4 regions of the Photobacterium sp. 270122K genome follow, and region 2 is predicted to be linked to each of the others. Evidence: predicted binding sites of a transcription regulator. Region 2 holds the regulator's gene; each other region holds the start of a gene.

Region 1 (7,768 bases), on a different contig from region 2:
ATGCCATACCAGCGTATGGCCAACGGCCCGATCTCAATCAATACAGGATCAATCGTCGGGAACGTTAAAAAACCTTGGCTCATTCTACTTATCTCAATCTGTCACACAGAGGGGAGTCTCTGTGATGCATTATCCCATAAACATTTTCGCACTAATAAACAGCAGGAAAACCGCGAATATTTTTTTCAGCATCGGGGTCGGTAATCGACTCACCCACGCCGCACCAAACCGAGTGGTGGTGGTCGACGTCAATACAATCCCTAGCAAAGCAGGCACGTACACATACCCGATGCTCAGTGGAGGCAGCGCTTCATCCCCCACCCCAGCGGCAATAAAGCCAATCATACCAGCGACCGCAATCATGGCACCGGCAAACGATGCACAACCAATCGCACGACGCATTTCCACGCCGTGCCAATTAAGGAAAGGCACGGTTAACGAGCCGCCACCGATCCCCGCAAGGCTAGACAACATGCCAATGATGCCACCGGCACAAAACGTTTTACCGACCCCCGGCAACGGGCGATTGCTGCTAAAGCGCATAGACAGCAGCATTTGCACCGCCAGCAGTAACACAATTATGGCAAAAATTTGTGGCAAACTGTCACTGGGTACCAACTCAGCCACCACACTGCCGCCTAAGCCGCCCAAAATCACCCCGGGTGCGAGACTTTTCACCACCGCAAAATCGATGTTGCCCAACCGATAGTGATTACGTGCCGAAGAACCGGAGGTCATCACAATACTGGCCAACGATGTCGCTAACGCCATGTGCATCACCTGTTGGCTTTCAATCCCCGCTAAAGGTAACAACCAAACCAACGCCGGCACCACCAGCAAGCCGCCACCGATCCCCAATAGACCGGCTAACACACCGACCACGGCGCCGAGCCCCAAACAAAACGCAAACGCCCACAGCGCATTGCTGTACACAGCCTCACCGGCCATGACGCTGTTCCACATGTCTACCATGATGTTCTATTTACCCGCACGGATTAAGCCACCCAATCCATGGCTATCGACGAAGGCCGTTGTTTGGGTCCGAATTTCATCAGCAAACGTGGCTGACAGTGCATACTGCGCCAGTTCTTCCATCTCTGCCAGTGAAATATGGCGAAGGATGTATTTGATTTTGGCGACATTACGGGTGTTCATACTGAGCGAGCGATAGCCCATTCCGACCAAAAGCAATGCCCCGATCGGATCACCGGCCAACTCACCACACACACTGACGGGGATCTGCAATTGCTGACTCACCGTGATAATGTGCTTAAGCGCATGGATCACCGCAGGGTGCAGTGCATCATAGACACCGGCAACCCGTGCATTGTTCCGATCAACCGCCAGTAAATATTGGGTTAAGTCGTTGCTGCCAACAGAAATAAAGTCAACCCGTCCTTTCAGAACCGGTAACTGATACAAAATGGACGGGACTTCAATCATGATCCCAATCCGTGGCCGACGCAGAGTGTGGCCTTTCGCTTCAGCCACGTTGGCCACTTCCGCATAAGCCCGTTCAATGAGCAACATCGACTCATCAAGCTCAGCAATACCGGAGATCATCGGCAGCAAAATGTCCATGTTGTCATGCCCAATACTGGCTCGCAGCATGGCACGCACTTGGATCAGAAAAATTTCGGGGTGGTCGAGGGTGAAGCGGATCCCACGCCAACCAAGGAACGGGTTATCCTCTTCAATCGCCAGATACGGCAATGGTTTATCCCCCCCAATGTCCAGCGTACGCATCACCACCGGTTTATTGGGGTACGTCGATAAAATGGCTTGGTATTGCTGGGTTTGATCTTCTTCTGAGGGAAAACTGCGCTGCAGCAAAAAAGGCACTTCAGTACGGTAGAGCCCCACACCATCCACACCGCGGTTCACCGCAATACTGGTGTCGGCACTGAGGCCGGCATTGAGAAACACGTTGATGCGCTGTTGATCGCGGGTTGCAGCCGGCTTATCCAAGCCCACTTCCACCACTTTCGCCAACTCATTTTCTTCGCGTAATAAACGGGTGTATTCCGCCAGCACATGGCGATTCGGGTTAACCAGCAAATCACCACGATAGCCATCCACAATGACTTGGCAGGCATGAATTTTCTCTGGCACAAAATCCACCCCCATGATGGCGGGGATCCCCAACGCACGAGAAAGGATCGCCGCATGCGAGTTCGCGGCCCCTTCTTGCGATACCACCGCTGCGAGCTTATCGCGCGGCACGCTGGCCAGCATGGCGGCGGTCAATTCACGGGTCAGCAACACCACAGGTTCATCCCACTGGTGCTCAGTCGCGTCTTCGTTGTAGAGGAAATACAGCAGACGTTGCCCCAACTCGCGAATGTCTTGCGCGCGCTCTTTGAGGTATTCGTCTTTCATGTTGGTAAAGCGGGCTGAATACGTCTCCACCACTTGGCGGATCGCCCACTCGGCCAAATCGCCGCGTGCCACCTTGCCAAACAGATCTTTGCGGAGCATGGGATCATTCAACAAATGGCTGAACAGGTCGAAAATGGCGAGGGTGTCTTTTTGCAGTTCGCTATCAAAGCGTTTACGCAGACGGCGAAACTCGGCACTGGCCAGTTCAATGGCAATGCTCAAACGTTCTTGTTCCGCCTCTCGATCTAAACAGGAGGCAGGTGCAACCAACTCCAATCGCGGTTGGTTATCGTCCCACCATGCACGGGCAACCGCCACGCCTGTCGACGCCGCTGAGCCTTGCAAGTGTAAACCGTTGTGTTGATCTGGCCACATCCCCTGTGCTTTGGCATGGGCCAGCAGCACCGCGAGCTGAGCGGCCAAGGTCACCATAAAGGATTCTTCGCCCTCATTAAACTCACGCTGCTCACGCTGTTGGATCACCAAGACCCCCAGCACCTGACGCTGGTGGATGATCGGTGTACCAAAAAACGAGTGAAACGCGTTCTCTCCCGTGCCCGGGAGACGCTTAAAATTGGGATGATGACGCGCATCGGCGACATTGATCGGCTCTGCCCTGTCGGCCACGAGCCCAACCAGCCCTTCGCCGAACGCAAGGCCCGTGTAACGGGACGGCTTTTTTAAGCCTTTGGTTGCCATTAAGGTGTAGCGTCGACGCTTGTGATCGGCGATATACACAGAGCAACACTCTGTTTTCATCGCCTGACACGTACTCACCACTAACTGGTCAAGCGCATCAAGAAGGCTTGGGGCACTGGCCACCTTTTCAACAATTTCTCTCAGTTGCGTCAGCATACTTTGCCCTATTCCCTCTTTACCGCGTTTATCCTCGCTTAATCCGGCGCTTTTTGCGGTCTTTGCGCTCTTTAAACGGCATTGCCATTGCGGCAAATTCTTTTAGTGCACGCCGGTAAACGTCGCGCTTGAAGGACACAACTTGTCTCACCGGATACCAATAGCTGACCCAACGCCAACCATCAAACTCCGGTGTCGTGCCACGCTGCATGTTCACCTTGGACTCATCACATTCTAGACTGAGCAGAAACCATTTCTGCTTTTGGCCGATACAAACAGGCTTAGAATCCCAGCGAACTAACCGTTTAGGAAGTTTGTAACGAAGCCAATGGCGACTTGACGCCAAAATTCGCACATCTTTCTTGGTTAGCCCCACTTCCTCGTAGAGTTCCCGGTACATGGCTTGCTCAGGGGTCTCCCCCTCATCAATCCCGCCCTGCGGAAACTGCCAGGAATGTTGTCCATATCGTCGAGCCCAGAATACTTCGCCATGGCTATTACAGATCACAATACCCACATTCGGGCGGTATCCATCGCCATCAATCACTGGACGACCTCAATATAAATCTCTATTAATTGTGATTTTTTCATAGTCAGTGCAACGGGTAAACAAACATTCTAATTTATCACGTCTTTTTCCTACCAAAGCCGCATATTCTGGATAACTTCACCCAGGTGCTTTTTTTATAAACAATCAAATGAGACCTAGGCCACATTTATACACGTTTTCTGTGGATAGATTTGTGAAGAAGCCAGAAAACGGGGGAATCACATAGGATCCTCACGCCGCTAAATTGTTGAAATTATCCACGACCGCAAAAAACAAAACACATTAAAACAATAAGATAAAATCAAAACCAGACAAAAACAAATCGATCACACATTGGATCCATACTCAACACAATGCGATCGGTTAAAGATCGAACAATCACTTCCTTATCCACACCACAGAGCGTAAAACGCACAAAAATCACGCACTAATACGTTTAAAATACCGCCAAACCCCTGTGTATTTATCCATATTATTGATTATAAAGAAATTTGCCCGCTTCCCTTGTGGATAACTAAACGGCAACGATCATCCCCGCCTCGCCCACCGCAAACCTTACGTTTTGCGAAGATCGTACAGAACACTCAATAAAATAACGTATTTTCATGGTGATACGTAAAAAAACCCGTTGCTATTCTCTGTCACGCCTCGCAACAAACGCAGTGATCATGCTGCCTTGACGTACTGCCACACCGTTTTTTCCCCCACCCACTGTGTCTTTCGCTATGATAAAATCCTACGCGATGGCCACAGCCCCCAACGATACGATGAGCTTATGAAACCTGTAGATAAACTGCCCCCCAAGCCCACCCCCACCACTGAACAAGCGTTGCTTGAGCGGGCACACGCACTTGCAGGCATGACATTGGGTGAATTAGCGGCAGAAGCCGGGATCATTCCCCCTCCCGATCTCAAGCGCGATAAAGGCTGGGTCGGCCAGTTGCTGGAATGGCACTTAGGGGCCAGTGCTGGCAGCAAGCCAATCCCTGACTTTGCTGAGCTCGGGATTGAACTTAAAACCATCCCGATCGGTTATAACGGCAAGCCCCTTGAAACCACCTTTGTCTGTGTCGCCCCGCTGATCGGGCTACAGGGCCTGAACTGGGAAAACAGCCACATTCGCCATAAGCTCGCCCACGTGCTTTGGATCCCCGTCGAAGGCGAACGTGAAATCCCACTGGCTGAACGCCATGTCGGCTCGCCTTTGCTCTGGCGTCCATCCGCCGATGAAGAGCAACAACTGCGCCAAGACTGGGAGGAGTTGATGGACATGATCGTACTGGGTCGCGTCGAGCAGATCACCGCCCGTCATGGGGATGTCTTGCAGCTTCGCCCTAAAGCAGCCAACAGCCGAGCCTTAACTGAAGCCTATGGCGCGAATGGCCAGCCGATCAAAACCTTGCCGCGCGGCTTTTACCTCAAAACCACGTTCACTGCAGGCTTGCTTGAACGCTACTTTATTCTCTGATTCTTCCGACTTTCATCATCGGCCTCCCCCTCGACTACAAAGCGATCGTCATGTCTTCCCGACACGGCGAGAGCTGGCCATCAGGGGAAAACTCGTCATACGGATCGGTGACGCGCAACGTTACCGACGTGATCCCCAGCGGTCGCAATAATTCACCGACCTGATCTAACGTTTGAAACCGTACCATCTCCCCGGCGTCATTTTTCAATGGCTCAAGATGATGCTTGTATTCCACTTCCATCAAATAGTCAGCACACCCCGCATAACTGGTGACAATACAGCGCGGCAACACACCGGTGTCGGCCTGCGTCCAATGTTTTAACTGTGACAATTTCATAGCGAGCCCTAACGTGAGGGTGACGAACCGTTACCCTGATGAACAATAACTGATTTTAACTATTGGTCAGTTCCTCTCAGTCGGCAAGTTCCCCCAACGAAAACCCAGCTTCTCAGTAAGGCGGCATCACGTTATAGTCAAATCATGGCTTATCGGTTACGCACGCCGTCCAAGGAGGACTCATGCACTATCACACGATCCCGAATACCCATCTGGAAGTCAGCAAAATTTGTCTTGGCACCATGACGTTTGGTGAGCAAAACACCGAGAAAGACGCCCACAGCCAACTCGATTTGGCCCTTGAACGCGGCGTTAACTTCATTGATACCGCAGAAATGTACCCCGTACCGCCCAAGGCGGACACGCAAGGCCTCACCGAGCGCTATATTGGCAATTGGCTGAAAAAAACCGGCCGTCGTGACAAAGTCATTCTCGCTACCAAAGTCGCGGGACCACGCAGCTTGCCGTATATTCGGCCTGATATGGCGCTTGATCGCCGCAACATTCATGATGCGGTCGAAACCAGCCTTGAGCGCTTACAAACCGACTACATCGACCTGTATCAATTGCATTGGCCACAGCGGGAAACCAATTGCTTTGGTCAACTCAACTACACCGCAAAAGACGATCAGTCCGGCGTCACACTCAATGATTCCCTCGATGCTCTGGCAGAACTCGTGCGGGCGGGCAAAGTGCGCTATATCGGCCTGTCTAATGAAACCCCTTGGGGGGTAATGTCGTTTTTGAAATTGGCGGAAAAGCATGATTTACCGCGAGTCGTGACCATTCAGAATCCGTATAACTTGCTAAACCGCAGTTTTGAAGTGGGCCTGTCTGAGATCAGCCATCAGGAAGGGGTCGAGCTGTTGGCCTATTCACCGCTGGCGTTTGGTGCTCTCAGTGGCAAATACCTGCAAGGGGCACGTCCCGCCGGAGCGCGCTGTACCTTGTTTGAACGTTTCTCTCGCTACTTCAACCCGCAAGGTATCGCGGCGACACAAGCGTACGTCGATGTGGCGCATAAACACGGCCTCGATCCCGCGCAAATGGCGCTGGCGTTTGTTAACCAACGGCCGTTTGTTGCCAGCAACATTATTGGGGCGACCACCCTGGATCAACTGGAGGCCAATATTGCCAGTATCGATCTCCACCTGAGCGAAGAGGTAATGACCGATTTGCACGCGGTGGGCGTGCAATACTCCAATCCCTGCCCATAAGCCGTTACGGATCGAGTAAGACAAAAAAGCCCCCGTCACAGAACGGGGGCTTTTGATTTTCTCGCTACCCCCTGCCGTCATACAACAGGGGGACCGATTACGTCAGTAATCGTGGCCGGTGTAAGCGTCTAAGGTGACGTACCTTGCGGCTGGCCGGGGTAGACAATCGATCGCTGGCAATGCGTGAGTCTCGGTCAATACCAATATCATTCAGCAAGTGGGCTGAAAGATGCGGTAAATTAACCTGAACTCGGCGATACTGCTGACGCCAGTGGGTATCTTCACGCTGAAGATCCAGTTGAACAAAAAAAACGGCAAGTCGTAAATAGACTGATTGGCGCATGGTCATGCTCTCCTAATAAATTTAACTAAATTCAGGACGCAGGACTGCCGTATCAGGCTGACAACATAAGTAAGACTTAACTAGCCGCGACAGTACTCCGCGGCCTATTTACACAGCAATTAACGCATACGTTAATGGTGTGAATACGTTACCGTATCATCGGAAAAACAGGTCAATGTCAGGCGTTTATCTAGCATGATGTGTTCCTCCAATAACAGGGGGTTGATATGAGAATGAAGGTTCATTTTAATAGTCCGCAGTGAAAAAACAACCGCCTAACACATTGAAAATGAGGAAAACCATATTGTGCTGATGACAAAGAGAGCAAGCGGGAGACGATGACATAATTCTCTCCCTATCGCTAAATTTCAGTGTAAGTGCTGACTTCACGAAAAGAAAAGCCAGCGGCGGTGACCGTTGCCATCAGGCATGCCGCTAGCTTTGTCGAAAATGACGCGGCGGCGGTACCAAATCATGTTTATTGAGTAAGCGGTACATGGTCGCGCGCGATACCCCCAGCTCTCTGGCGGCCGCTGAGATCTGCCCTTTGTTATTTTCCAACACCGCCAATAATGCCCCCCGCTCTGATTCTTCACGGATGGTTTTCAAGCTCTGGCGA
Region 2 (7,768 bases):
CGCCCCAATGCGTAAGCAGATCGAGAAGCTGGATAAGCAGATGGAAACGTTGAGTGCGACACTGGCGGATGCCGAAACGCACCTTGCTGATGTCACTATCTACGAAGCCGACAACAAAGCGCGCCTGAACGAACAACTCAAGCGTCAGGCCGAAGCCAAATCGGCGTTGGAAGATGTCGAGATGGAATGGATGGATCTGCAAGAGCAGCTGGAAGCGCTGGAAGCTGAATTCTTGGCCCCGAATGCGTAACGCTATTCTATAACAAGGTAATACCTCATGACCCCAACGTTGACGGCAGCGGATTTTTGGCAATTTTCATTGCACCACTACCGTCAAGCGGGGGTTGAAGCCGCCTGTTTACGCTTCCAAGACCAGTATCAGGGCAACGTTAACCTTGCCCTGTTGCTGCATTGGCTCGATACACAGTCACTTGCCCTTCCTCCCGAAGGACTAACAACACTGCTGACCACTCTCACGCGCAGCGATCGACCTCTGCAACAGTTTCGCGCCCAACGCCGTGCACAAAAAGCCCACCTCTCGACGGCCGCCTATCAAGCTCTGCTCGCGGAAGAATTGCAGCAGGAACGCCAGCAGCAAGCCGATATCGTGCAACAGTGCCACGCCTTATTGCCACTCAGCGTCTCAAACTCCGACATTCTGCACTCAAGCATTCCACACACCACCACTTCGCTTGTCCTTGCCCCTTGCAATCTTTTCGCCTATTGCCAGCATTGCCATGCCCCCACCGCCCTGTACCGACAATTACAAGGTCACACCACTGACTAGCCCGCGCCCTTTCACTGGACGATATCCCAATCCCGGCGTTATGCTTTCTGCACTTTTCTTCCTTTACGGTCTTATACGCCCGAAAAGGTGTGTTTATCAGGAGTCATCATGCAACCGTTCACCCCGGCGCACGGCTTACGCAATGCCCATCTGCAAACCTTGCTGCCGCGCTTTCTTCGCCGCCAGCCCCTGTTTGAACCGATCACCCAACGCATTGATACCCCCGATGGCGATTTCCTCGATTTAGCTTGGACCGCCCCGCCTGAACAATGCGCCCCTGACCAACCCGTGATGATCCTGTTCCACGGCCTAGAAGGCAGTTTTAACAGCCCCTATGCCAACGGCCTGCTGCATGCGACAAAGGCGCAAGGCTGGCTCGGGGTAATGATGCATTTTCGTGGGTGCAGCGGTGAAATCAATCGTCTTCCCCGCAGCTACCATTCGGGGGAAACAGGCGATGCGCGTTTCTTTTTACAATGGCTGCGTCAACACCTGCCAACGCAACCCTTTATGGCCGTAGGCGTGTCACTGGGAGGCAACATGCTGGTTAACTATCTGGCAGAAACCCAGCAAGACTCCGGACTATTGGCAGCACAAGTGATCTCACCGCCACTCGATTTGGCAGCTTGCTCAAGCCGCATCCAACAAGGCTTTTCTCAGGTATATCAACGTTACCTGCTGAGCTCGATGAAAGGCAATCTCGACCAGAAAATTCAGGCGCACCCGCTGGCCATGCCGCTCGATACCCACGCCGCGCAACGTATTCGTACCTTATGGCAGTTTGATGAGCACATCACGGCGCCTTTGCACGGATTTGCTAATGCCGAGGACTATTACCAGCGATGCAGCGGCTTAGCCAAACTCGAGCGCATTACCACCCCACTGCGGATCATTCATGCCAAAGACGACCCGTTCATGACCGAGGCCGTGATCCCGCAACAGTCGCTGCCGTCGCACATTGATTACCACCTGTCAGATCACGGCGGACACGTCGGGTTTGTCACCGGCCACTGGCGTCAGCCGGTCTTTTGGTTGGAGCACACGGTACCCGCGTGGTTCCTGCAGCAACTGCAAGCCCTCTACAAGTGACAATATTGCCAATATAATAGGGGATTCTGTTCAACCATGATGACCCCCCCATGATTATTCCTTGGCAAGACATTGACCCCGAGACCCTGACTAACCTGATTGAGCATTTTGTGCTGCGCGAAGGCACTGACTACGGTGAACAAGAGCTCAGCATGGCCAGCAAAGTACAGCATGTCCGTCAGCAACTCGAAAGTGGCGACGCGGTCATTTTCTTTTCGGAATTGCACGAAACGGTCGATATCAAACTGCGCCGCGACTTAGGGCGCGCCTGATCCCATCGCCGTCGCATCGCTATGCAAGATCGTGATACCTGCCTCAAGGATGCTGGTTCGGTTAGCCCACCAGCATTTTTGACAATCCAACTTGCTATTATCCTGCCAGACTGTTAATAACTCTTTCCGTTAATGTTAACGACAGGGTTTGTCATGTCAGCAAAACATCCGATCATAGCCGTCACGGGATCGTCGGGGGCCGGCACCTCCACCACCTCCGAAGCGTTTCGTAAAATGTTCAATATGATGAACATCAATGCCGCTTGGCTGGAGGGGGACAGCTTTCACCGCTTCACTCGCCCCGAGATGGATGTCGAGATCCGCAAAGCCAAAGAGCAAGGTCGCCATATCAGCTACTTTGGCCCGCAAGCCAATGACTTCCCGCTACTGGCTGATTTTTTCCGCCAATACGGTCTGGATGGCAGCGGCCAATACCGCCGTTATCTGCATACCTTTGATGAAGCCGTGCCTTATAACCTGATGCCCGGCACGTTTACCCCTTGGCAATCATTGCCGGAAAATACCGATGTGTTGTTTTACGAAGGGTTGCATGGCGGTGTGGTCGACGGTGACACCAATGCGGCGCAGCATGTCGACTTATTGATTGGCATGGTGCCGATCGTGAACTTGGAGTGGATCCAGAAGATCGTGCGCGATACCCGCGATCGGGGCCATTCGCGTGAAGCGGTGATGGAATCGATTGTCCGCTCGATGGATGATTACCTCAATTACATCACCCCCCAGTTTTCCCGCACCCACATTAACTTTCAGCGCGTGCCGACGGTAGATACCTCTAACCCTTTGAGCGCAAAAGCCATTCCAAGTTTGGATGAGAGTTTTGTCGTGATCCGTTTTCGTGGGATCAAGAAGGTCGATTTCCCCTATTTACTGTCAATGATCCAAGGCTCCTTCATGTCACGCCATAACACCTTAGTCGTGCCCGGCGGTAAAATGAGTTTTGCGATGGAGCTGATCATGCGCCCCTTGATCCAACAGTTGATTGATACGGGGAAGATTGGCTGACAAGGGCAAGGAAAAGCAGGGATGAGGAACAAGTTTGCGCGTTTATAGGGATAGGGACGAGTTTTCGAGTAGCGAGTGACGAGTAAAAGCGACTGTGGTTCTGTGGTTCTGTGGTTCTGTGGTTCTGTGGTTCTGTGGTTCTGTGGTCAAAATACCGCTTCTCATTCAAGATTCAAATACTTCAGTTCTCGCTCTTACCATAGGGCCTTAGGGCCCAAGGACCGCTCTCGACCGCCTTTGCTTTTTCGCACTTACTCGCCCCTCGTCCCTTCTTTCTGTCTTACCCTTCAATAATCTCGTACGAGTGGGTCATCTCGACGCCTTCACCCAGCATCAAACACACTGAGCAGTATTTCTCTAACGAATCCGCCACGGTTTTGGCCACCAGCGCTTCATCGAGGCCTTTGCCTGTCACCACAAAATGCAGATTGGCCGAAGTAAACAAACGTGGCGCTTGCTCACGACGCACTGCTTTGATTTGTGCTTCACACGCGGTGATCGGCTGACCGGCTGACGTCAATCCGTCCACGACATCCACCGAACTGCATCCCCCTGCTGCCATTAAAACCAGCTCCATCGGACTGGGTGCTTTTTCGCCACCCTTGCCGTCCATCACCACACTATGACCTGAATTTGACTGGCCTAAGAAGGTCATCCCTTCTACCCATTTAACGCGTGATTGCATTGCATTCTCCTTACTACTTTTGAGGGATTTGGGCACTATCTAACAACCGTGTGATCATGTGCACACTTATGGGTATAAAATGGCCGCGCCCGATAGATCAATATCAAGAAAAGCGTGCCGAAAAAAGATAAACTCTGAACTAATTATTCAGGTCAGCTTGCAGCCTTGCCGTTGACTGAATATCCTAAACGGCGAACTACATTATTGTTAGGCCCGGCCTCAAACGTATAGGGACGTCGTTGTTGGGCAACAAACGCAGAGGAAGTTAGTAATATGGTTCCAGGTAAACCTCAAACAGATCCAACTTTAGAGTGGTTTCTTTCCCATTGCCACATTCATAAGTACCCGTCAAAAAGCACGTTGATTCATGCGGGTGAAAAAGCTGAAACGCTCTATTACATCGTTAAAGGTTCTGTTGCTGTTCTCATCAAGGATGAAGAAGGCAAGGAAATGATCCTGTCTTACCTAAACCAAGGTGACTTCATTGGTGAGCTAGGTCTGTTTGAAGAAGGCCAAGAGCGTACCGCATGGGTACGTGCAAAGACCCCTTGTGAAGTGGCTGAGATTTCATTCAAGAAATTCCGTCAGCTGATCCAAGTCAATCCAGACATCTTGATGCGCCTATCTGCACAGATGGCAAGTCGCTTACAGGTGACAAGCCAGAAAGTGGGCGACCTTGCGTTCTTGGACGTAACCGGCCGCATCGCGCAGACATTGCTGAACTTGGCTAAACAGCCAGATGCAATGACGCACCCAGACGGCATGCAAATCAAGATCACCCGTCAGGAGATTGGTCAGATCGTTGGTTGTTCTCGTGAAACCGTTGGCCGTATCTTGAAGATGCTGGAAGAGCAAAACCTGATTTCTGCTCACGGTAAAACGATCGTGGTGTACGGTACGCGCTAAACGTACAAGTCACACCAATAAAAAAAGCCGCTCATTGCGGCTTTTTTTTCACTTTGCGTATCGCTATAGGGCATATTTGTTAGCAAGCTCACTCTTTTCCTTGTTTGCCACGTCCACACTTGATGCTACATTATGCATATAAACGCACTCTGATTTCTATGGATGGAAATACACGCGATGGACATTGAACGTTTCTCTCAGCATCACACCACACTCTCTGCGGGCACCACCTTCCCCCTGCCGACAACGGTAGAACTCACCGGCTTTAGTGATGGGCGATCCTTCTTGGAACAACACGAACTTCCCCGTTACGGCACCGTGCGTCCCGGGTTAGAGATCTCTCCCCTCGACAGTCGCCATCTGTAGAGAGTGACTATCTGTAGAGAGTGACTATCTGTAGAGAGAGACTATCGACCTTTGGTCATCACGGCTCTCTGGCCGTCACAGGCGCATCGGTGCTTTCGAAGATCTTATCGGCAGACGCTTCCACAAAGCCTGAAAACAAGGCTTCTCCCTCTGCGGTCGGATAGCGTTTGGCAAATTCATAAAAGCCACCGGGAATGGTATAGACCCCGTCAGTAAAGCCAACGTCGATCTGATCGGCCAAGGTGGCCGATTGCTCCAACATCACCGCAGGGGATCCTTTCACGTCCCCGCCTGATGCATTAATGGAAAACCCATTGTGTAGCAACAGATGGTTCACTTCCGCCACCTCGGTAAATTGCTCAAGGTGATTGATACTGACAGTAAAATGGTTCGCACCAAAGCCGTGCGCGGCCAACCAGCCCGCATATTCGCTTTCCGCATACAGTAACTCATAGGTGGCGTAATCCAGACCCCAAGCGCGACCACCAAACAGGAATGACGGATCCCGCATCACCGACTCCGGCACCTGATCAATCAAATCCCGCACGGTTTCTTGAAACAAGGCGCTGAACTGCCCCACCATCAATTCACTGATAAACACTTTAGGCGCAAGGGGGTTAGGGTGCTCAAAATGCTCAGCATAGAGCTTTTTCCCTTCAAAATGGTACCTCCCCATCGGCTTATACCCGATCGCAATGAAGGGGGCGGCGAGTCGGTCTAACCCGACTTTGGGTAAATTAAACGTCCGCAACGCGATGTGGTCATTGTGCAGAGGCTCTTCTTCCGTCAGCAAATCATGTATGTCTTGCGCTGACGGGCATAGACGCTGCACATAGTCTTGCCACAAGTTATCAAATAATTGCACTACCCGTTCCATCTCATCCCCTCCTCACAAGGTGATATCACACGCTGTCTATTTCGCTGTTACGTTAACGGCCTCGCTCGCTACTGAGGGTGGCTCCCCATGCCAGGGATCGGCTGGGCGGGCAACTCAGGTTGTGCCCCTTCCATCGACGCCATGGGATAGGCACAGTAATCGGCAGCATAATACGCACTCGGGCGTAAGTTACCCGATGCCCCCGGGCCACCAAAGGGTGCATCGCCACTGGCACCGGTCAACGGTCGGTTACGGTTTACGATCCCGGCGCGGATATGATCGAGAAAGTACGCCCATTCCGGATCGTCGGTCGAGATCAATCCGGCGGATAACCCAAAGCGGGTGGCATTGGCCAGCGTCACGGCGTCTGCCAAGGTGTCATAACGCACGACCTGCAACAAGGGGCCAAAATATTCTTCATCCGGCAAGGCCGCAATCGCCGTCACATCAATGATGGCGGGCGTCACGATCGCCCCTTGCCCACGAGTGGCGGTGAGCAGACTTTGCCCTCCTAACGCCACTAAGTCGGCCTCGGCTTGTACGATACGCTCGGCGGCGGCCACGGATATTTGTGGCCCCATAAATGGCGCCGGAGACGCAAAAGGCCCATCGACATGCAGCTGCTGCGTTAACGTCACTAAACGCACCACCAGCTGATCCCCTTCCTCTCCACGCGGCACATACAATCGGCGTGCACAGGTACAGCGTTGACCCGCACTTAAAAATGCCGACTGAATAATAGTGTAGACAGTGGCGTCCAAGTCGCCATAGTGCGACGACACAACCAAGGGATTATTCCCCCCCATTTCCAGTGCCAACATTTTCTCTGGCTGACCGGCAAACTGGCGATGCAGCAGATGGCCCGTGTGTGCACTGCCGGTAAATAACAGCCCATCAATGCCGGAGGCGTGCGCCAGCGCTTCTCCGGTTGCCCGTCCACCTTGCACGAGGTTGATCACCCCATCGGGCAAACCCGCTTGCTGCCACAGCGTCATCGTGATTTCGGCGACTTTCGGGGTCTGTTCAGACGGTTTAAACACCACGGTATTGCCCGCTAACAGCGCCGGTACAATGTGGCCGTTCGGTAGGTGCCCCGGGAAGTTATACGGGCCAAATACCGCCATCACCCCTAAGGGACGATGACGCAGCACCGCCTGTGTCGTGCCTATCGCTTTTTGTTTTTCACCGGTACGCTCGTGATAGGCGCGCAAGGAAATTGCAATCTTGCCGACCATGGCCGCCACTTCTGTGCGGCTTTCCCACAACGGTTTACCGGTTTCCTCGGCAATAGCGGTGGCAATGATCTCTTTGTTGGCCTCGACCAAGGCGGCAAAACGTTCTACCCAGGCCTGCCTGTCCGACAATGCCGTATGGCGCCATTCAAGCAAGGCATGGCGCGCACTGGCCACCGCCGCGTCCACTTGGGCAGGCGTTGCCGCGTGGCCTTGCCAGACCGATTGCTCTGTAAACGGGTTCAGCGATACCATGGCATCGCCTTCGCCAGCGAGCCAACGTCCTGCTATCCATTGCGTCATAACATGTCTCCTTTATTGAACAATCAAACGGATCGTGTCGCCTTGTTTCACCTGCAACGCGGCGGCCATATCAGCACGAATGACAGCCTGCGCGCCCTCTTCTGGCCCGGCGATCGACACCGCCCCCACGACAGCCCGAAATGCGGTAAACGAGGTATTGCTGATCACGCAATCTTTTCCGTGCTGAGGTTGACCTATCACGACCTGACACAATTGCGAATGACGGAC
Region 3 (7,768 bases), on a different contig from region 2:
ACACAAGTTCTTCCGATAAAGTAATGGCTTCTCCGGTACTCAATGTGCTCACCACGGTTTCTTTGATGATAAGCGAGTTACCCACGCCAAAGTGTTGTGTGAAAACAGCCTCGGCGGTCGTACCGTCGGCATTAACGACATCCATCGTCAGCGAAAACAGGCACGTGTCAAAGGTACCGGCAGGCACCGTAACGGTTTCATTCTTCAAATAAGTCATCGACGCCTCGATTGTGCCGACATCCACCCCATCTTCTAGCACCGTCACGGGTGAGTACTCACGCGTTTCACCCATATCAAGGTTGTACTCTAGCAATAGCCCACTCGGTTTATATTTGATATCAACGCCTTCAGCGGTCAATGCACCCAGCGTGCGAATTGATTTCGCCGCATCATCAACGACAACAAAGGCACTCCCGCTGCCATCAAGGCTATCGCTGTTTTCGATTTCTAGCACATTGTTATAACCTTCATAACTCAATGTTCTCGCAACAACTTCGCGTGAGGCATACGTCCCGATATCAATACCATTGGTCATCAATGCATATTCTTCGACCACTTCCGTGCCGATTTGGTACACATCCGAATTAAAACACACTGATGAGTTTTCGGCCGTGGTCGGGGTCGTCGTCCCCATTCCATTCGTGCTGCTGTCGCTATCTCCGCCGCCGCATCCGAATAAAAATAACGTCGACACTAATCCTATTGAATAAGCTTTCATTTGTTCTCTTTCATCCTTGTGATTATTTCATCGCGATTGAATTCACTGTTCTCTTTTTTATCAATCCAACCTGGCACCCATGCCATCAAGGAGACTACACAACTCACCGCTCACTATCGAAAACGAAGAATGCAAACATGAATCCGCTCGCAGTTTCAGCCTATAAAATGTGCCACAAGATACAGACTTGCCCTGAACACGGCGTATTTGGCCTCTCGCATGACAAGAATAAAAAAGCGCGCCCTGAGGATAGCCTCAGGGCGCGCTTTTTTGTGTCTGTGCGTTAGCTTAACGAATGGGAACCGTTAATCTCACTGTGCTTTCTTGCGAGACGCTAGATAGTCTTCTTGCAGAATGTACATGCGTTTGATGTCGCAATATTCGCCGTTAACGAAGATCTCTTTCACCAAGTGGCCTTCTTCAATAAAGCCACAGTCTTCATACAGGTGAACGGCTTTTTCATTACTGACCGTCACGTGCAAGTATACCTTGTGCAGGTTCAAGATAGTAAAGGCGTAGTTCAACGCTTTATTGATCAACACGCGCGCATAACCGCAGCCTTGATAGTCAGGGGCGATGATGATTTGGAACTCGGCATTACGGTGGATAGTATTGATTTCCACCAATTCCACCAAACCAATCGGCTGATTATCGAGGTTTTCCGCGATAAAGCGGCGCTCATTGCTGTCGTGAATGTGCTTGCGGAACAACTCTTCCAGTTCATAGAAAGATTCATACGGCTCTTCAAACCAGTAGGCCATGATTGAACGGTTGTTGTTCAGTTGGTGAATAAAACGAAGGTCAGTTTGCTCAAGCGCACGTAGTCGGATTGCATTATCCATGTTACTTTCCATTAACAAATAAAAATAATGTAAACAGCATAAAATTCAGCCCCTTATGCTGTGAGAAAGAAGATATCACCATTGCGCGCAGTGAGAAACATTTATTTTACGTGAACGTCACAAAGATTAGCCATGGTTCGTAAGATTGGTTTCAGACGGGATAACTTGCCACTGAATGCTATCTTGTAGGGTCTAACACTCCGCCCACTTTTTCACCATTCTGACCCACTTCTGCCGCCTATCTGGCTCTCAACGGTGATTTCCACCAAGAAAATTGAACTAAATCACAGTTTGGGTTACTCATTGATATACGGTGCATTTTGTATTGTTCGGTTTGTGTGCAATCAACCTGCAAGCCTGACATCTGGCAGACATTACGCGGATAAAAATCAATTACATTGATGACGTGCTTGAAAACTGGACATGCAATCCATATATATTAATGAAGATGAATAATAGCGAACATTGCCGCCCTACGTGCACGCGCCCCCAACTTTATATACCATCCTATTGAGAGCCGGCACGCGTTGCAATTGAACGCTAAAGGATAATTATGATTACTCACGTTGGCATTATCGATCAGGATCCTGTAAGACTGATCACCCCGCTTCTTGACCATGGCATTCCTGCCGACAAGATGATTTTCATTGGTACCGAATCGCAGCGCGATCAGTATGAGCGCCTCGCGTCTATTCTAACGCCACGTAACATTGCGGCAGAATTTTGCATTATTCCTGATTCCATCAATATTACCGGCATTCGTGCCTGTATTGTTGAACTGGCCGAACAACTGAAACAAGAAGGTGGCGACGTATGGTTTAACGCCAGTTGTGGCCTGCGTCACCGTCTGCTTTCTGCCTATGAAGTATTCCGCACCTACCACTGGCCTATTTATGTAATTGAACCTTTCAGTGATGAGATGTGCTGGTTATACCCTGCCGGTCGCCCACAACAGCAAGTGGAAGATCGCATTCAACTGACAGACTATCTGACCATTTTTGGCGCCCGTAGCGAGCTTCCTGAAAACATGGTGCCAGAAGCCCTCAATGATCAACTGTGGGAACTGGGCCAGCGTTGGGCGGGTTCCGCCTTAGAGCTAGGCCCTGGCCTTGCCACCTTGAACTATCTGGCAACCACCTGCCGTAAAGAGCAACGTTTGGATGTCGAGCTGAGTGAAAAGCAGCAAGGCTATAAAGAGCTGAATACTCTGCTGACGGATTTAGAAGAAACCGGTCTGGCGACCTACCACGATGGCATATTGACCTTTAAGCACGAAGAAGCGCGCCGTTTTGCCAACGGGGAATGGTTAGAGAACTTGGTACATAGCACGGTTCGCGCCATTCAGAACGATTTGCCAACTATTCAGGACCACTCTTTGGGCGTACAGGTTTACCGTAAAATTGGTGAACGTGAAGTGCGTAACGAGCTGGATGTCGCCACCGTAGCCAATAACAAACTGCACATCATTGAATGTAAGACCAAAGGCATGCGTGATGACGGTGATGATACGCTGTACAAGCTGGAATCACTGCGCGATCTATTGGGTGGCCTGCAAGCCCGTGCGATGCTGGTGAGCTTCCGCCCATTGCGTCACCACGATTTGGTACGCGCACAAGATTTGGGCTTAGCGATCATCGGTCCTGAGCAGTTGGGCGATCTGCAAAGCCATCTGTATGACTGGTTTAAAGCTGCTGGCGGCCAAGCACATAAAATCATGGGTGACTGCACCGTGGGCGACTGCTAATACCGCCACCATTAGCAATCATTAGCACCTCAAACACAAAAGCCAGCGCATTTTGCACTGGCTTTTTTATTGTTCACTCACATCACTCGAATGTGCTAAGTGTTCATTTATACGAGGCGACGTGCCGCTTCTACCACAATCTTGATTGAGCGGGTTTCTGCTTGCTTCAATGTCTCGTGGTCAGGCGTTTCTTTTTGCGTACGGTTGATGATCACCCCCGCCACACAACCTGCACGCAGGCCAGAGCTTGCACACATGGTCAGCAATGTCGCAGATTCCATTTCAAAGTTCAGTACGCCCATGTCCTGCCACTCTTTCATCGAGCCTTGGAAGCGGCGAACCACACGGCCAGAGAATGTGTCGTAACGCTCTTGACCTGGGTAGAAGGTGTCGCTTGATGCCGTCACACCCGTATGTACGGTCGCGCCTTCTGCATCACACGCCGCTTTCATTGCGGTCGCTACCGTAAAGTCAGCGACGGCTGGGAATTCCATTGGGGCAAAGTGCAGGCTAGCACCGTCAAGGCGCACAGAACCCGTGGTCACGATCATTTCGCCCACGTTAATGTTTGGCTGAATCGCGCCTGTGGTACCCACACGCAAGAACGTGTGTACACCCAACTGCGCCAATTCTTCTACCGCAATAGACGTTGATGGACCACCGATACCGGTTGAACACACAACCACAGATTTCCCATCCAGCTTGGCACGATAAACCGTGTACTCACGAGAGCTCGAAAGGAACTCAGGGTTATCCATCAGGTTCGCAATTTTTTCTACGCGAGCAGGATCGCCCGGAATAATCGCTAATTCAGCACCATTCAGATCAGCTTTATTTACGCCAAGGTGGAAAACTGCGTTGTCAGACATACTGGTATCCTTTTTCTTATTATTGCCGTCAATAGGGTGAATGAGGTTAACGGCTTCACAAAATCTCCCGATAACGATAGCCCATCACGCGCCCCCTTTGAGTGATTATGATCACAGTTAGTGAAAATCATTGATTTTCATTTTTCACAATTGAGTGATTTAGATCACAGTAAATCGATTGCACTTGCCGTTTATCACAGATTTTCCGCCACTTTGATGTTTTTTTAGTCAGCACCAGGTCGCGTTAAAATGTGCGTTTTTATGCGCCACAATTGTCACATTTTGCTTGACTCCAACGCTATTCTCGCCAATTCTTCCGGCTCTTTTCTTCCTCTTCTTTTGGAGTGTGTACCCAACATGTTGGATTTTGCCTTACTGGCCGTTTTTATTCCGACCTTCTTCTTCGTTTCCGTCACACCAGGGATGTGTATGACCTTGGCGATGACCCTCGGCATGACCATTGGGGTACGACGTAGCTTACCAATGATGTGGGGTGAGTTGATTGGGGTGGGCTTGGTGGCCGTTTCTGCGGTGATCGGTGTCGCGGCTATCATGCTGAACTACCCAGCGATCTTCTTTTTCCTGAAATATGCAGGTGGCGCATACTTGTTCTGGCTGGGCATTCAAATGTGGCGCTCGCGCGGCAAACTGGCGATTCCCGATGACTTGGATGCCGAAGTCGACACCGCGCCAAGTGCGTTAGCACTGCAAGGCTTTGTCACCGCGATTGCCAACCCGAAAGGTTGGGCATTTATGATCTCGCTGCTGCCGCCTTTCATTAATACCCAAAAAGACATGGCGCCTCAGTTAGCCGTCTTGGTATCGATCATTCTGGTGACCGAGTTCCTTTGTCTGATCCTGTACGCTAGCGGCGGTCGCACCCTACGTAAGTTCTTGCAACAACGCGGAAATGTGCAGCTACTGAACCGCATTGCCGGCTCGATGATGATGGGTGTAGGGGTGTGGTTGGCAGCTGGCTAATCACAACCGCTAAGTAACCCTTTCAAGCGCCGAGAGAGCGATCTCTCGGCGCTCTCTTTTATCCCCTACTTTATTGCCAATGCTCTGGATAAAGACGGAACCTGACCCGCTCCGTTATAGTGCCGTTCCACATTTTTTATTAATGATTTGTCTCGCGATGTATGTGATTCCCTCTGGAACCGCTGAGCCGTATTGTCGGTAATACGATTTTACTTCATCACAGTGATCGCCAATCACCAACGCTAGCCTCAAAAAGGCCAGTGAATCACTGGGATCCATCTCCAACTGTTGAAGCGCGGCGGCACGTGCGACTGCATTATCGTCGGTGACATAAGCCTGCTCGAACATCGTCGTCAGCGCATGGTAGTCTTTTGCCGAATCAGCCCAAGACCACGTAGGTAGACCGATTAAACACAGCATGCTGCTGTGCAAAATGAGGGACTTAATACTCATGGGTATGGCTCGCCACCGTAATAAAAACAAAACGTATTAAAAACAAAAAAAGAGGAAAAGTTCAGGCACTCTCGTCCCCTCACTTATTCCTCTCATTTCAACGATAACGATGAATTATCGTTTTTTGAAGCGTACCGCAGTACCACTCACGCTGACCATCATCATGCTGCCACCTTGACCGACGACTTCATAATCGATATCAATGCCAACGATACCCTCTGCACCTAATGCAATCGCATTAGACTCCATCTCAGCGAGCGCGATAGTACGTGCATTGCCCATTTCTTCTTCATAAGCACCAGAACGGCCACCGATGACATCTCGAATTGAGCCCAAAATATCTTTAAAGATATTCGCACCTAAAATCGCTTCACCCACCACGATATCCAGGTACGCTTCAATTTCTCTTCCATCAACCGTTGACGTCGTTGTCTTTAACATAAAATCTCCATGTAGTCTGTTACTCGGAATAAATCATTGTTTACAAAAAATTCGCCCGAGTGATGACCAATACAGATTCGCGATTAACGACCCGAATTTCGCCTTCTGTTGATGCGCTTCATCCTACTAAAGCCACCAATATGCAACAACGGGAAGCTTAATGACGTATACGCATGTTGCGACGCGGTTCACTTCCTCTTGCTTGAGTGTACTTAAATACAACACGCGCCCCCTAAGGTACGCGTGTTGTGACCGATGTTGACCTCAACCCATCACTCTTTGTAGTTGAACTTGAGTAACCGCAAGGCATTCAGGGTGACTAACGCGGTCGCGCCGCTGTCAGCCAACACCGCTACCCACAAACCGGTCATCCCCAGTAAGGTTGTCACCAAAAACAAACCTTTCAAGCCCAGCGCTAACGCCACGTTTTGGCGAATATTGGCCAAGGTTGCTTTCGACAGCGCGATCATCATCGGCAGTTCAGACACACGGTTATGCGTTAACGCGGCATCGGCGGTTTCCAATGCAACATCGGTGCCTCCGCCCATCGCAATACCGATCGAGGCCGTCTTCATGGCTGGCGCATCATTAATGCCATCACCAACCATGGCCACATTGCGGGTCCGGTTGGCCAATTCCACCTGCTGCACTTTGTCTTCCGGTAGCAAACCCGCTTTAAAATCAATACCGATTTCACGAGCAATGGCCGCCGCTGCGCGCGGGTTGTCACCGGTCAGCATCACCGTATGAATCCCCATCGCCTGCAAAGCTTTGATCGCGTTAGCACTGTCTGGGCGCAAATTATCACGCCATGCAATCAAGCCGACTGGCTGCGCATTACGCAGCGCTACGACAAGGGTTTTGCCTTCTCCTTCTAAATCGAACGCTTGCGCCGATTGCGCATCGGTCAATTCAATCCCTTGTGGCAGACGATCAGCAGCCACCAGCATCACAGTGTCACCGTCAATCACCCCTTGGATCCCACGGCCGGCTAAGGCTTGGCGATCCATGGCTTCAGTCACATTCAAGCCACGTTGTTGCGCCGCATTGATCACGGCTTGCGCCAAAGGATGCGCAGAGCCCATTTCTACCGCTGCCGCTTGTTGCAGCAAGCGATCATCATCTCCATCCCAACTCACCAAGTCGGTCATCACGGGTTTGCCTTCGGTCAGGGTGCCGGTTTTATCAAAGGCCACGGTTTGGATATGGCCTAATTGCTCGAGTGCCGCCCCACCTTTAATCAATGCCCCACGACGGGTTGCCGCCGCCAAGCCAGAAGTAATAGCCGCCGGAATGGAAATCACCAACGCACACGGACAGGCAATCAACAACAGGGTTAAGCCTTTGTACAACCACTCATCCCAGGATTGGCCTAATAACAGTGGCGGGATCACCACCACCAGCGCCGCCAGCACAATCATTGCGGGGGTATACCAACGACTGAAGCGATCGACAAAACGTTCTAACGGTGCTTTGCGCGATTCCGCATCTTCAATCAAATGCAAGATACGGTCGATGGCATTCTCCCCTTGCTCAGAGATAATGCGCAGGCGTACCACTTTATCGGCCACCAAGGCCCCAGCCATCACCTGTTCGCCTTTCAGACGCTCTACCGGCACAGACTCACCAGTGAGGGCACTTTCATCAAAGCTTGCGCTACCCTCTAACAGCTCAACATCGGCTGGCAAACGACCACCCGGCGCCACTTCAATCACATCAC
Region 4 (7,768 bases), on a different contig from region 2:
CAAGTGTCCCATCGCCGAGCGGTGCAAACCCGTCGGCTCTTTAGTGCTACGGCCATTGCGTACCGGCGCCATGCCAACGTAACAGCCGTAAACGGCACGGGTCAGGGCCACATAGATCAAACGTAAATCTTCCGCCAAACGCTCTTTGTCGGCCTTTTCAATGGCGTCACTGTGTTTGGCGATATCCAAGACTGTTTTGTGCGAGGTGTCATCGTGATACTTCACTTCCCCTCTGCTGTCGACCTCACGGTAGCTACACACAAAAGGCATAAACACCACGTCATACTCCAAGCCCTTAGACTTGTGAATGGTGACGATTTGCACCAAGTTACGTTCTGATTCCAAACGCACTATTTGGTCGTCCGCATTGCCATTGGGTTCGGCCATGTTTTCTGCCAGCCAACGCAACAACCCGTAGTCGCTGTCGAGGGTCTGACTGGCGGCTTGCAGCAATTCACCGATGTGCAGCAAGTCCGTCAGGCGACGTTCGCCGCCGTCATCCGCCAGCAAACGCTCTGCAATTTGGTGTTGCGCCATCACACTGCGCAGCATCGGCATCACGCCCCGTGACTGCCATTGCTTGCGGAATCCTTTAAAGCTGTTGATGGCCGCTTCCCATTCCAACTCGCTGTTATTGAGCGAGTCCAGCTCCACCGCCGTTAACGCAAACAGGCTGGACGCCAGTGCCGCGCGCAATGCACGATCGTCTTCCGGCGTCAGTACCGCTTGCAACAAACGCTGCACATCAGCCGCTTCCGCGCTGGAAAACACACTGTCACGGTTAGACAGATACACGCTGGCAATGCCTTGCTCCGCCAGTGCATTTTTGATCAGCTTGCCTTCGCTACCGGTCCGCACCAACACGGCAATGTTGCCCGCCTCAATGGCGTGGTGCTGATTGTTATCGGCAAAGCACGCCTCGCCTTGCTGTGACGAGGTCAAGATATGCTGGATCTGTGCCGCCGTCGCGGTAGCCATTGCATCTTGGTAACTGCCTTTGGTCACGGGCTTACCCGGCTCGGCCTCTTGCAGCCAGAACGTCAACGCAGGCTGACGTCCTTGGTCAAGAAACCAATGGCGATCCGCCGCTTTCGGGCTGTGGTTGACCGACAAAAAGGTAATGTCTTGATCGTAAATAAACGGGCTGTCCGGCTCGGCAAAAATCGTGTTCACCGAGGCGACCATGTCAGCCGTTGAACGCCAGTTGGTATCCAGCGTGTAATGATCCGTCACCTGACGGCGCGCCTGAATATAAGTAAAAATGTCAGCGCCACGGAAAGCGTAAATCGCCTGTTTGGGATCCCCGATCATGAACAAACCACATTCGGGATGCTGATGGTAAATCTGGCTGAAAATGCTGTATTGCAGCGGATCGGTATCCTGGAACTCATCGATCATCGCGACCGGATACTGACTGCGGATCCGACTGGTTAGCAGGCCATCCTGATCATTATCGATGGCGGCCGACAACTGGGTCAGCAAATCATCAAACGAGAGCCAGCCTTTACGCGCTTTGGCCTCCACCAGCAATGCACGGCACACTTCAATCGCATGGGCGATCAGCGGATCACGCAAGTTCGCAGGGTTATCCAGCAAATCAGCCACCGCCTCAAACACCGCATGTGTTGGCGGCTCCCCTTTCGGGGTTTTCTCAATCAAGACCTGCTGATGGAAACGCTCCAATTTATCCGGCAAAGCGTAATCCACGGTCGGCTGCGCCGCCCATTGACGGACCTCGGCCAGCCACGCCGGTAAACTCTTTTTGGTGTAGCTGCGTTTATTGACACCTGAGTTGGCGATCAGCGCTTCCAAATCCCCGTCATGTTCACACCAAAGTGCTTTAAAGGCATCAATGCGTGCCATGTTGCTGGTGTGCAGCTGCTCCAACGACTCACTCAACGGTTGCACGGACAAGGTGACGGGCGCACCGGTTAAGCTGTTACCGATGTCTTTCAATAACGCGGCGGGCGAGGCCCAGATTTGACGCACTTCACTGGCCAGCGCGTGCGGCAAGTGATAAAAGTTGCGACGCCAATAGTCCGCGACCACCAACTGCTTGAGCGGGGCTTCATCGGTAATGAATTCATTGTTGAAACGGCTGCCGGATTCAAAGGCATTTTGCGTCAGCATCCGCTGACAGAAACCGTGAATGGTATAAATCGCCGCTTCATCCATCTGGCGTTCGGCATTCAACAAAATCGCTGCCGCCGCTTTATGGTCGGAAATTTCCACCAGCAACGGCGCAATCACCGGATCGTGGCTCACGCCACGGCTGAACGCCAAGCGAGCGTCATGGATCCGCGCGCGAATACGATCGCGCAATTCTGCCGTGGCGGCCTCGGTAAAGGTCACCACCAAGATCTGCTCTACCGTCAGCTCTTGGGCGTGCCGGGAGGCGTCATTGCCATGGCCGAGCAGCAAGCGTAAATACAAGCTGGCGATGGTAAAGGTTTTACCGGTACCGGCCGAGGCTTCAATCAAACGTGCCCCGTGCAACGGAAAGGTCATCGGTTGTAATGTGTTGGCAACGTTCACGTTATCCATGGCGTGTCTTTCCAATGAATGATGGTATTCAAACGCGTCTCCTCGGTTCATGCCACAGGAGCGCTATCGTATTCTTATATGGCGTTACCCGTTGAATGGATAACGCCGTTTATCGCAGTTCGAGGCAGTGATGGCGATCACAGCACCTGTGTGATCAAACACTTAGTTTGACTCTAAACGTCCGCAAGGACGGCGTAGTGGGCCGAGAGTGAGAACTTTCTCACGGTTTACCCCCATGGCATTGGTTAGTATCGCCGCACGAAACGTGGTCTACCTCTGCACCGGTGGTCGTACAGCAGACACCCTACAACTAACAATGATTTGCTGACGACCACGCTACTCCTTGCTATCACTCTCCCTGACAAACGCCTCACGCATCGACATTACGCATCATCGTCGACAACGTCGCTACCCAGTATCGCAGCCTGCAATACCCGTCCGGCCAATTGCGACGCCGCTTGTGCCAGTTCGTCATTCCACTGCGGCCACACGCGGGCAATGTAGGTATCGCTGCCTTCTCCGGGGAACAAATAGCTGTCGTTAAAACTGTCCGCCATTTTCCCCAACGCCTTCTCGCGTGTGTCTTCGTCATCTTTCCACTTGCCATCTCGGCCAATACAAGCCGTGATGCCCGCTTTCGCCGTTCTCGGGAAATAGGCTAAGGGTTGGTTCAGACCGTCAACATACAGTTCAATCACCTCTTGCAAATACGCGCGGGCTTGCGCCGCTTCAACGTTCCCCAATTTAAGGTGGGTGTCCGTGCCAATCAGGTGCGTTTCTTGCCCTTTCCCCGCCGCCGCCAAGCACAGGTGATCCAACCATGCGGTCAGATGATCTTGCGGACGAATTTTGCCGCTGCGATAGCGCACTAAACCGCCCTGATAACGCTGCTTCAACCACCCTTGTAACTGTACGGTTTGCCCCTCGACGATGAAGGTCAAATCCACTTCGTGATCGTCCTGTAGGTGCTGAGTATACGGCGTAATGGCATCCACTAATGTCAGCACTTCCGCCCGTGTAACCGCCAAGTCCAGCTCACCAAACGCGGCAATCGGCAACTGCCCCGCGGCTTTTTGCTCATTGGCAAAGTCCTGATAAACCTTATTTTCATCGGCTTGCGTGCGACGCGCTTCCAGCAGAAGCGTCAGCAGCGTGTCGCGCAGTTGGTAGCTTTCTAAGCCATTTAAGACGAACGGCTCGTCGTCTTCCATCACCCCTTGCGGCGGTTCAAAGAACACTTTTAAGCGACGGTTGAAGAAGTAGCGCACAGGCAGACGCCAGAAACGTTGCAATTCCGCCAGATCAAGCACCCGTTGCGGACCGTCATCTTGCGTATCGGCAGGCAGTGCTGTGATTTGAAACGCTTGGCTGGCGTTGCCGCTACGACAGGCGGCGGGTAGCCATTCAGCCGCAAAGCTGGCCTCTTCGCCCATGAATGCGTTCGGGCTAAACGGCACTAACGGATGATGCTGGATCAACTGCGTTTTCAGGTTGTCGCCTGACTGATCGACAGGCAAGGCTTCATCGCCCTCTCGGCAATAGCCCTGCTGGCAATATTCCACCAGCTCGCTGACCAAGACCGACGGCACACGCTCGGCGTTATCCTGAATCGATCGTCCCACAAAGCTGATGTAGAGAATTTCTTGTGCCGATTGGATCGCTTCCAAGAACAGATAGCGGTCATCATCGCGACGGGAACGGTCACCGGCACGGGTGCGGCCGTTCATTAAATCGAACCCTTCCGGCGCAATATTACGCGGGTAAGCCCCGTCATTCATCCCCAGCAAACACACCACGCGGAACGGAATGGAACGCATCGGCATCAAGGTACAGAAGTTCACCTGCCCGGCCAGAAAACGCTGGCTGACGCGTTCGCCGGAGAGCTTATCTTTCACATACTGATTGATCACAGCAGGCGTGATCTCAGCATGAAAACCGGCATCGGCCAGTTGCTCTTGCAGGCGGTGCAGCAAATCACGGATCGATTTCAGCACCAACTCGCCTTCCAGCTCGACCTGTAAGAAATCATCCAACAGCATCGTCAACTGCGCAGTCCATTCGGTAACGGAGTGCGGCTCGGCAAGCACCTCACGGTATGCGACCAGCCGATCAATGAAACCGGCTAACTGACCGGCCAGTTCGGCATCAAGCCCCTGAACCTGATCGTAAGACGAGATGCCTTCAAACAAACCGGCATCGTGTGGCATAGCATAGCCCAGCAACATGCGCTGAATACCGAACAGCCAAGTATTCTGCTGCTGCTCGGGCAGATCAAACTGGCTGGCCGTGCGTTCATCCAGCCCCCAACGCACACCGGCGTCTTCAATCCAACGTTTGATTTTTTCAAAGCTGTCACTGTCAAAGCCAAACTTGCGCATTACGGCGGGCACTTCGAGCAGTTCCAGTAATTCCGAGGCATGACAGCGGCTTTCCGGTAACGCCAGCAGACGCAAGAACGCCAATAGGATCGGGTTTTCTTGCTCGGCGGTACGGTCAGAAATCGAGAAGGGGATATAACGTTGACCCGGCGCATTACCAAATACGGCCTGAATCGCCGGACTATAGGCATTAATGTCCGCCACCATCACAATCACATCGCGCGGTTTCAGGCTGGCATCGGCTTCAAACATCGCCAATAGCTTATCGTGCAGCACTTCCACTTCACGCATCGGGCTGTGACAGGCATGCACGGAAAGCGAGCGGTCATCATGAGCAATGGGGAATTTATGCTGGCTGTTATCGAGGATCGCGTCGTTCTGGCGATCCGCCAAATTCAGAATATCGGCCTGAATCGCGTGCAATAAAGAATCCGGTTCGATATCGACAAAACCGGCGTCCACTTCATTGATCTGCATGTCAGACAGCAAATACAGGTTATCGCGCCCCAGTTTGCCCATCGAGGCTAACAGGCTGTTCCCCACCACCTGATTATGCATGTCGGCATCGTAATGGCTTTCATCCATGTATTTAAGCTGACCGATATAGTCCCCGCCACTTGCTTCATCGAGCAAGGTGTCGCTGTTCAAGGTACCGCTTTCCAAGGTACGCAGGCGGATCCGCTGCTTAGCCGCCAAACGGGCCAAATGTTTACGGTCGCGAATATCCCCCCAGTAGTAACGGCACGGGTTGGTGAACATCAAATGGACATCAATGTGCTGGCCCATCGCGGCCAATGCATCTAAGTAACGGGGCGGTAACGAGGAGATGCCAAACACAAACAAACGCTTGGGTAAGTTGGCGGGCAAGGTGCCGGTTTCGGCGTAGTTATTGAGGGTGTCGATGAAATGTTCGTACAGGTTGGCACGGTGATACGGCGATTGCCCTAATGCAAGCGTGTGATCGTACAAGGCTTGCCATAGCACAGGCTGCCACGGGTGCTCATCACCCAATTCTTCGACCGTTTCACCGGCTTCCCACTGCTGGATCCACTCGGGGCGATACACCAAGTATTGGTCAAAGATATCGGCAATTTTTTCCGCGAGCTGATACAGCTTGAGATCATCACGGTCATCGTCAAGGTAGCGCTTAAGCGGCTCAAAGCTGTCTTGATCCAACTGCGTTGGCAGCACCTGCATCAATTTCCATGTCATGGATTCTTTGTTAAACGCACTGCGCTCAGGCACATCGCTGAGCACGTCGGTAAACATGGTCCAGATAAAGGTCGCTGGCAGGGGAAAGGTGAGATTCGCGGCCACGCCAAACGACTTCGCCAATTCCATTTTTAGCCACTGGGACATACCGGGGCTCTGTACCAGGATCTGCTCGTGCTCAAAAGGATTCGCTAACGGTTCAAGGCGGATCAGCTCCACAAGGAGAGATTTTAACAAATCCAGTTGGTTGGAATGATAAACAGTAAACACTCAAGTGCCTCAGCAGCAGGGGAAAGTCTTATGATTCTCGCCTATCTCCCGTGCACCTGCAAATGCAATCTCGCTCGCATATTTACCCCTGTGCGGTTGCGCTGTTTTCATGGGTAAAACGGAGAAAGCATAGACAAAAACCGCATGAAAAATGCCCATGAAAAGCGCCGAATAAAACAGATAAAAAAACGGGCTCTCTAAGAGAGCCCGTCCGGAACCCCATCTGGGAACCGTTCAAAAAGGAGTCTGGTATTCGATGCTTAGCATCAAACTTATGCGTGTGCAGAAGGCGATAACACCGCACGGCACGCACGCGAAACAGGACGGTAAAAGGCCAAGTAACGGAGTGCCACATACCCAACCACCGCTGTCGCCACATACAACTCAAGGTGCGCCAGTGTAGACACTTGGTGGATGTACTCGGCGGCATAACCTTGCGTACCCATCCATGCTGCCACTTTAAACAACGCCGTGGCACCGATCACCATAGGGAAAGTGAAAGCCGCGTAACCCGGACTGAAGGTCAAGCGAAGCAAGCGGAAGAAGGCCACATAAATCACGAACGTCATCAGTACCGCAATACCCGCCAACAGTGCAATCACAACCGGTGACGGCGTGGTGGTCACAGTGAGGTAGCCGGCCAATGACAAGCTGGCAGGCGCCGCCATGATCGCAATCGTTGGTTTGGCTGCATCAGGAATTTCATGGCTGAAAATCAAACGGTAAATCATCACCGGCAACATCACCGCGTAAATGCCCATACCAAACAGTTGTAGAGCTTCGGCTAACGGACGCAATGCGCCCCCCGGGAATGCCACATCCGCCACGATAATGCCAATCGGTGGGACAAACCAGCTTGGTACCATATGGTGCAATTCAAAATCACGGGCACGGTGGTAAGCAAACAGCCCCAAAAAGATCAGGTGCAACGCCACAGCAAACAGCCATAGGGCTTGACCCGCAACAGGGAAGTAAAGGCCAAGTGCTTTTGATACCACCATGGTCGCCATGGCAAACGTTGGGACGACACTGCCAACCACAGGGTGACTTAAGTCATTCCACAACGATTGCGGGTGGCAAAGAAACTTCACCAACAACACCATCAATAAAACGCTGGCGATCACCGCACCGGTTAACTGCCCCATCCCGTGCAGATCCGCGGCATTTTCCCAACACCAGCCTAGGCTGGCAATGCCCAGTGCTAACCCCGCCATTGGCGTAGGGGCACCCAATACTTTGTTCTTCGCTGCTCGGATCATATTACGACTCCAACCCCGGCTGCCTTTGCATACCGTCGCTGTTAAATACCAATAGAGCAAGTTTACCTGCATTGCAGGTTTTAGGATAATTGAATATATTGAAAG

The links. Region 2 encodes CRP, which controls carbon source genes, mostly activating them, when cyclic AMP is high. Its sites were predicted from a motif close to TGTGANNNNNNTCACA; they were not measured.
Region 1: a site for CRP is predicted at 3,934-3,949, ahead of rppH (RNA pyrophosphohydrolase). Genes of this name have one in related genera too.
Region 3: a site for CRP is predicted at 4,327-4,342, ahead of udp (uridine phosphorylase). Genes of this name have one in related genera too.
Region 4: a site for CRP is predicted at 2,754-2,769, ahead of recB (exodeoxyribonuclease V subunit beta). Genes of this name have one in related genera too.

Annotation. Positions count from the first base shown of each region.
Region 1 covers NZ_JBPOEN010000011.1:80,512-88,279, reverse strand. The annotation lists gene lgt (prolipoprotein diacylglyceryl transferase) at 1-83, opposite strand, end outside; gene ACSF8W_RS18710 (sulfite exporter TauE/SafE family protein) at 130-963, opposite strand; gene ptsP (phosphoenolpyruvate--protein phosphotransferase) at 979-3,234, opposite strand; gene rppH (RNA pyrophosphohydrolase) at 3,263-3,781, opposite strand; gene mutH (DNA mismatch repair endonuclease MutH) at 4,560-5,252, shown strand; gene ACSF8W_RS18690 (DUF6482 family protein) at 5,287-5,589, opposite strand; gene ACSF8W_RS18685 (NADP(H)-dependent aldo-keto reductase) at 5,772-6,806, shown strand; gene ACSF8W_RS18680 (hypothetical protein) at 6,904-7,149, opposite strand; gene ACSF8W_RS18675 (sigma-54-dependent transcriptional regulator) at 7,585-7,768, opposite strand, start outside.
Region 2 covers NZ_JBPOEN010000009.1:204,779-212,546, reverse strand. The annotation lists gene ACSF8W_RS17170 (ABC transporter ATP-binding protein) at 1-250, shown strand, start outside; gene ACSF8W_RS17165 (TIGR02444 family protein) at 278-787, shown strand; gene ACSF8W_RS17160 (hydrolase) at 896-1,876, shown strand; gene ACSF8W_RS17155 (YheU family protein) at 1,927-2,148, shown strand; gene ACSF8W_RS17150 (phosphoribulokinase) at 2,302-3,171, shown strand; gene ACSF8W_RS17145 (OsmC family protein) at 3,452-3,856, opposite strand; gene crp (cAMP-activated global transcriptional regulator CRP) at 4,130-4,762, shown strand; gene ACSF8W_RS17135 (hypothetical protein) at 4,940-5,128, shown strand; gene ACSF8W_RS17130 (DUF1338 domain-containing protein) at 5,187-6,005, opposite strand; gene astD (succinylglutamate-semialdehyde dehydrogenase) at 6,074-7,540, opposite strand; gene astA (arginine N-succinyltransferase) at 7,553-7,768, opposite strand, start outside.
Region 3 covers NZ_JBPOEN010000004.1:75,434-83,201, forward strand. The annotation lists gene ACSF8W_RS08855 (hypothetical protein) at 1-718, opposite strand, end outside; gene speG (spermidine N1-acetyltransferase) at 1,030-1,560, opposite strand; gene ACSF8W_RS08865 (Card1-like endonuclease domain-containing protein) at 2,114-3,304, shown strand; gene udp (uridine phosphorylase) at 3,412-4,173, opposite strand; gene ACSF8W_RS08875 (LysE family translocator) at 4,534-5,154, shown strand; gene ACSF8W_RS08880 (hypothetical protein) at 5,269-5,607, opposite strand; gene ACSF8W_RS08885 (heavy metal-binding domain-containing protein) at 5,722-6,048, opposite strand; gene ACSF8W_RS08890 (zinc/cadmium/mercury/lead-transporting ATPase) at 6,321-7,768, opposite strand, start outside.
Region 4 covers NZ_JBPOEN010000007.1:6,052-13,819, reverse strand. The annotation lists gene recB (exodeoxyribonuclease V subunit beta) at 1-2,544, opposite strand, end outside; gene recC (exodeoxyribonuclease V subunit gamma) at 2,928-6,404, opposite strand; gene ACSF8W_RS13325 (TDT family transporter) at 6,677-7,663, opposite strand.